3 regions of the Lysinibacillus louembei genome follow, and region 1 is predicted to be linked to each of the others. Evidence: predicted binding sites of a transcription regulator. Region 1 holds the regulator's gene; each other region holds the start of a gene.
What was found. The regulator LexA, encoded in region 1, represses DNA repair genes until DNA is damaged. The targets are predictions, from matches to a motif close to CGAACATATGTTCG.

Region 1 (2,282 bases):
CATACAGTCTGTAGAGCTAGCTGGAGGAATTCCTTTATGCATTCCACATCTCGATGCATATGACGTGGAGCAAGTATTAAATAAAGTAGACGGTCTACTATTAATTGGGGGACATGATGTCAACCCGCAATTATATGGGCAAGAGCCGCATCAAAAGCTAGGTATGTTTCATACAAAACGAGATAACAGTGATTTAGCCATTGTACAAAATGCCTTTCAGCGCAATATGCCGATATTGGCAATATGTCGCGGTCATCAAGTATTGAATGTAGCATTTGGCGGTACGTTAATTCAAGATATTCCATCACAATCGGAGCAATCAATTGCACATGTGCAAGCTTCTTTAAGAGATGAGGCAACACATACAGTTAAAATTAATGGAGAAAAGCTTCATGCTATTTTTGATGTGGAGCAAGTCCGCACAAATTCCTTCCATCATCAAGCAATTGATCAGCTAGGAGAAGGATTAGTCATTGCAGGTGTTGCAGCAGATGGCATCAACGAAGCGGTTGAGCATGAAGGACATCCATTTTGTATTGGGGTACAATGGCATCCAGAGGCAATGGCACCATCTGGTGATGAGCATTCTATTAAACTTTTTAAAGCATTTATTGAAGCATGTAAATAATAAAAAGGTATATGGGTGTCTGAAAAGAGGTATATTAAACCTCCTTTTCGGACACTTTTGCTGTTTTGTTAAAATATTTGCTGAAGTACAGCATCCACTAATAGAAGATAAATTTCATAGGAAATCGCCAATTTTATTTAAAAATCCACGAAAATCATGCTATTAATTATTGAAATGGGCTATTTTTGAGAAATTATCAATCATTGTTGAACATGCACATTTTTTATTTGTTATATAAAATAGCATTAATTCCTCACTAGCAAGCTTTTTAGTGATTTTTCTTCATATTCATTTAACCTCAAATATTCTTCTTTATTTCCACAATGTAATGATTCGAAAGCTATGCTAGCTAAAAAGCGGAGCTGCCCAAAGATGGGTAGCTCCGCTTTTCATTTATTGGATTTTACGATATAGTCCAACAACATGACCTAAAATCGTTACTTGATTCACTAAAATTGGGTCCATTGAAGAGTTTTCAGGCTGTAAACGGAAATGCGTTTTTTCTTTATAAAAGCGTTTAACCGTTGCTTCATTATCTTCTGTCATTGCTACTACGATATCACCATTATTGGCTGTCGATGTTTGTTTTACGATCACATAATCTCCATCTAGTATACCTGCTTCAATCATTGATTCACCCATAATTTCAAGCATAAACAGTTGATCTTCAGCAGAGCCATAGGAGTTAGGTAACGGGAAATATTCCTCGATATTTTCGATGGCAGAAATAGGAAGTCCAGCTGTTACTTTACCGATTAACGGGACATGGATAACACCTTGTTGTTCAATATCATTATCGCTAGTATCCAAAATTTCAATTGCACGTGGCTTTGTTGGATCACGTCGAATAAGTCCCTTGCTTTCTAAGCGAGCTAAATGTCCATGCACAGTAGAACTCGATGCTAAACCGACTGCTTCTCCGATTTCACGAACTGACGGTGGATAACCTTTTGACTTAACCTCTTCTTTAATAAAAGCTAAAATTGCTTCTTGGCGTTTTGATACTTTTGTCAACTCACTCACCTCTTTTAATTTTTAGTAAAATATCCTGCCTCTCTAAATATAAAGAGAGGGAACTATAGTTAGTCTTGCTCAGCATATGTAGAAAGCCTACTGAACTAAAATAAAGCCTTAAATAACACATAATTGGTAGAACAAATTTTCTTGTTTTTAGTATAACAAAAGAGAAAACAGAAAGCAAACGTTAGTTCGAAAAAAATATTGACAAGAAACGTTTGTTCGTTTTATTATAAGAACATATATTCCGAACGGATATTCTGTTTATTTAGGAGGAGTTAAATATGAATTGGTTGAAAAAAAATAATTATATTGCAATTTTTGTTGCATTTACGCTGTTTGTCATTTCAATACTAGTAATTACAGATGAAGAAATTGAACAATATGAGGAAATTGTTATTGCTCATGGAGATACGCTATGGTCTTTGGCCGAACAATATCGAGGCAAAATGTCAACAGAGCAATGGATTGGCTTTGTGAAAAAAACAAATTATCTTACGGATGAAAAAATAGTAAGTGGACAGCAGTTACTAGTTCCAATAGAAAAGCGTTCGATCATTGCAAATGCAAATCAATTAAGTGAGGATAGCCATTCGCGTGAAGTGGCGAATAAAAACTAATGGTTAGACAAGCGGCA
Region 2 (2,282 bases), 530 kb from region 1:
TTTTATTACGGTAACTTTAGGTATCCTCTTTTTGCAGGAGCCTTTCCATTTAGGTATTGCAATTGGTTTACCTTTAATGATAGCGAGCCTAGTTGTTATGAACATTCAAGCACTTAAGAAAAAGCCTTCCGCTAAATAAAGGAAGGCTTTAAATATGTAGAGGATATAGAGATGAAATTAAACAAAATGCTTCCATTTAGCTGTTAAATGCTTATGTAACATTGCTGCATGGACATATTGCTTACAAAAAGATGTATATTGAATATCTAAATTGGAATCTACAAAATTTTTGAATGTGACGTTAATTTGACCTTCTTGATCTCGGATATTAATTAAGGAGTTGAATGATACCCATCCGTTTAAAGGAGATTTGGGAGACATTAAAGGGAACATAACATAAGGGTCTCCGTAGGTCATGGCGACTACAATGGGGAGTTTATGTTTATTTTCGCCGAAGTATTGTTTGGAAAGCTCTTTAGCAGATTGATAGCTGCTTCCCATTTGCCTACAAGAGGCATTAATAATTTTCATAGGGCTTTGTGAAACATAGAGGCAACCAGTTTTATCAAAGACGAGAGTATGTACTACTCGCTTGCCTTTTGGTATTGGTAAAAGCAAATAAGTTGCATTTGTAATATGATAAGATTTTACATGCTTCATATTTTGATTCAAACGAAGACCTCCTTCAATAAAATTGAATAGCCTACATCCTCTACAATATCCATTATAATACATATTTAGTGATAAACTCAATAATGAAATTGCATTTTAATTTGAATAGATAAAATTATCAGAAAATATTGCAAATTAAATTTACCTCCTATATAATAGAAAAAAGAGCATCGAGGTGATTAAAATGGATAAATACTATTCATACACTGAGTTTTTAAGGGCAGTAGGTCAGCAAGGAAACAAAAATCAATGTGAGCAGTTATTGAGCGATATTTATTTGGACTTATTTTTAAGTAGGCTTCAAAGATTGCAAAGAATTGAAAACTTAAAAGAATTAATCGATGTGGCACTAGATGAAAGAAATGAACGAGATTTTTACGCTTATACAAATGAATTACGTGAGTTGGAGGAACAACCAAATGAAGAAAGCATTGCCTTTATGTGAAACACTTAAAGGGTTGCAACATAAATAGAGCAGCATGTTAGAGAAAGGAAATCTAACGTGCTGTTTTTGTTTTGGTCAAAAATACAGCGATATAAATATCCGAGGAATATATGTTCGCTTAATTGTCGATATTTGAAAATGAATATGCTAAAATACAACTAACAAGATTGGCAAGAAGGGACGGAAAAGCATGACGGAAACTTTCGATTTACAATCAGCTTATCAACCAAATGGCGATCAACCGAATGCTATCAAGGAGCTAGTTAAAGGGGTGCAGGATGGCAAACGTCACCAAACATTATTAGGGGCAACGGGTACAGGGAAAACATTTACTATTTCCAATGTCATTCAGCAAGTGAACAAGCCTACTTTAGTAATGGCACATAATAAAACACTGGCGGGGCAATTATATAGTGAATTCAAGGAATTTTTCCCGAATAATGCGGTGGAATATTTCGTTAGCTATTATGATTACTATCAACCAGAAGCGTACGTACCACAAACGGATACGTATATTGAAAAAGATTCGAGCATTAACGATGAAATTGATAAGCTACGACATTCAGCAACATCCGCCTTATTCGAGCGCAGCGATGTCATTGTTATTGCCTCTGTTTCTTGTATTTATGGTTTAGGTTCGCCTGAGGAATATCGAGAGATGGTTGTGTCCATTCGCTCAGGAATGGAAATTGAGCGCAATGAGCTGTTACGCCGACTTGTCGATGTACAATATGAGCGCAACGATATTAATTTTATTCGTGGAACGTTTCGCGTGCGCGGCGATGTTGTGGAAATTTTCCCAGCATCACGTGACGAACATTGTATTCGTGTGGAATTTTTCGGAGATGAAATTGATCGTATTCGAGAAGTCAATGCATTAACAGGTGAAATTTTGTCAGAGCGTGATCATGTTGCGATTTTCCCAGCATCTCACTTCGTTACACGCGAGGAAAAAATGCGTAAAGCGATTGAAAATATTGAGGTTGAGCTAGAAGGGCAGCTCACAAAGTTTCGTGCGGAAGATAAGCTACTAGAGGCACAGCGCTTAGAACAGCGCACGAACTATGATTTAGAAATGATGAAAGAAATGGGCTTTTGCTCAGGTATTGAAAACTATTCACGCCATTTAACATTGCGGGAATCTGGTGCAACGCCTTATACATTG
Region 3 (2,282 bases), 780 kb from region 1:
TGCGTGCCACCGTCACGTGTGCGTACATTATTAACGAATGATAGCATTGTTTCTGAATAGCCATCATTAAACTGGAATGCGAACTCCACTTCGATTTCTTGCTGCATGCCCTCTACATATTTAACTGGATGTAAAACATCCTTCTCTTCATTCAAATACGTAACAAATGCTTCAATCCCATTTTCATAATAAAATACTTCATGTATACCTTCAGGACGTTCATCAATTAATTCAATTTTTAATCCCTTTAATAAAAAGGCAGATTCACGTAAACGCTCTGCTAACGTATCATAATTAAATTTCGTCACAGAAAAAATCGTTGCATCCGGTAAAAAATGAACGAGCGTTCCTGTTTCTTTTGTTTTTCCGATAATTTCAAGCGATGTTACAGGCTTTCCACCATCCTCAAAACGCTGGCGATAAATTTGTCCATCGCGATGAATCGATACTTCTAAAAAGCTGCTTAAAGCGTTGACGACAGATGAACCGACACCGTGTAATCCACCACTTGTTTTATAGCCGCCTTGTCCAAATTTTCCTCCGGCATGTAAAACAGTGAAAATGATTTCAGGTGTTGGTTTACCCATTTTATGCATTCCTGTCGGCATTCCTCGTCCAAAGTCACGCACGCTAATGCTGTTATCTTCATGTATGTTGACAATAATATGCGCTCCGAAGCCTGCAAGTGCTTCGTCGACTGCATTATCTACTATTTCATAAACTAAGTGATGAAGCCCACGTCCATCCGTTGACCCGATATACATACCCGGTCTTTTACGAACAGCTTCTAAGCCTTCTAACACTTGAATCGCATCGTCATTGTATGCGATTGGTTGTTCTTTCACCAAAAAAATACCCCCTAAAAATACAAACAAACGTTCTTTTCTTTTATCGTACTAAAGAATAAGCTTAGCTGTCAATACGCTAAAGCCCTACACAAATAGATATTCTACCACAATTTTTCAATAAGTGCTTTACTTCTCTTATTCATATGAGCCGTGTATTTATTCATACATTACAAAAAATAATCAATCTACTATTCAATCAATAGGTAATCAGTGTATAATCATTATTACAACCTATTAGTACCAACTATCAATTTTGAAAGGAGCGTATATATGTCAATTGCTATAATTGTTATTTGCGCTTATTTAATCGGCTCCATCCCCTCTGCTTTATGGATTGGTAAGATTTTTTATCATACAGATGTTAGACAGCAAGGCAGCGGTAATTTAGGTGCAACCAATACCTTCCGTGTCCTTGGCAAAAAGGCAGGGATAATTGTCACAATTATGGATGTGTTAAAAGGAACTGCGGCTGTATTGCTACCGCTATTACCATTTTTTGCGGATGTGCAAATTCATGCATTAATTTTAGGTGTTGTGGCTGTCATAGGACATATCTTCCCTATTTTCGCCAGCTTCCGAGGTGGCAAAGCAGTAGCTACTTCTGCAGGTGTCGTACTAGGCTACGCATGGCCATTATTTTTGCTTTTATTTGTTGCCTTTTTTATTACATTGAAATTAACAAAAATGGTGAGCTTAACATCGATGATTGTTGCACTCATCGCCCTTATTTATAGCATAATCTATCTTGTATTAACAGGTGATTTCGCCTTATTTATTTTAATTGTCATTTTATTTACGTTTATCGTTTATCGCCATCGCGAAAATATTAAACGTATTAAAGCTGGCACAGAACCGAAAGTGAAATGGATTTAACTTTAAAATGCCAAGGTCTGAATTAGCAGCACTTTGGCATCTAACTAAGCAATTTGCTGTTCCTCATTTAGGAAATCCGCTAAAATAACATTATTAATGTATGTCGGGAGAGGTCTTCATGAAAATTATTTTGACGGATGCAGCTTTAAATTGGTTTCACACAGAAATGGAAGTACAGCAGGGTGATTATGTACGCTTTTATGCCAGATACGGTGGGTCATCGCCATTCCATGAAGGATTTTCACTTGGTATGAATCGCGAATTACCACATGAAATTGGCGTAGAAACGATTGTGGATGGCGTTCATTTTTACATAGAGCGCAATGATGAATGGTTTTTCAATGAGCATGATTTGCATGTAGGTGTGAATGAAAAGCTAGATGAATTAGCTTATGAGTACAAACAGGCATAAAAAAGCGATGCAACAGGCTCTTGTGGAGTCGTTGCATCGCTTTTTATTGTTCATTTATGAAAATATTTTCAAGAAGCTGCCGATGTGTGCCAACAATGATGCGGACATTGTCCAAATGATAAAATGTACTCGTAAAATTCATATCATAT

Region 2: the regulator LexA is predicted to act here: its motif matches at 1,221-1,234, upstream of uvrB (excinuclease ABC subunit UvrB).
Region 3: the regulator LexA is predicted to act here: its motif matches at 869-882, upstream of parE (DNA topoisomerase IV subunit B).

What each region holds. Positions count from the first base shown of each region.
Region 1 is NZ_CP137624.1:3,683,907-3,686,188, reverse strand. Features, by position in the region: gene R6U77_RS18475 (gamma-glutamyl-gamma-aminobutyrate hydrolase family protein) at 1-628, shown strand, start outside; gene lexA (transcriptional repressor LexA) at 1,022-1,642, opposite strand; gene yneA (cell division suppressor protein YneA) at 1,930-2,265, shown strand; gene R6U77_RS18460 (YneB family resolvase-like protein) at 2,265-2,282, shown strand, end outside.
Region 2 is NZ_CP137624.1:250,797-253,078, reverse strand. Features, by position in the region: gene R6U77_RS01390 (DMT family transporter) at 1-139, shown strand, start outside; gene R6U77_RS01385 (competence protein ComK) at 178-672, opposite strand; gene R6U77_RS01380 (IDEAL domain-containing protein) at 857-1,117, shown strand; gene uvrB (excinuclease ABC subunit UvrB) at 1,308-2,282, shown strand, end outside.
Region 3 is NZ_CP137624.1:2,906,633-2,908,914, reverse strand. Features, by position in the region: gene parE (DNA topoisomerase IV subunit B) at 1-848, opposite strand, end outside; gene plsY (glycerol-3-phosphate 1-O-acyltransferase PlsY) at 1,119-1,721, shown strand; gene R6U77_RS14440 (HesB/YadR/YfhF family protein) at 1,840-2,133, shown strand; gene R6U77_RS14435 (group-specific protein) at 2,177-2,282, opposite strand, start outside.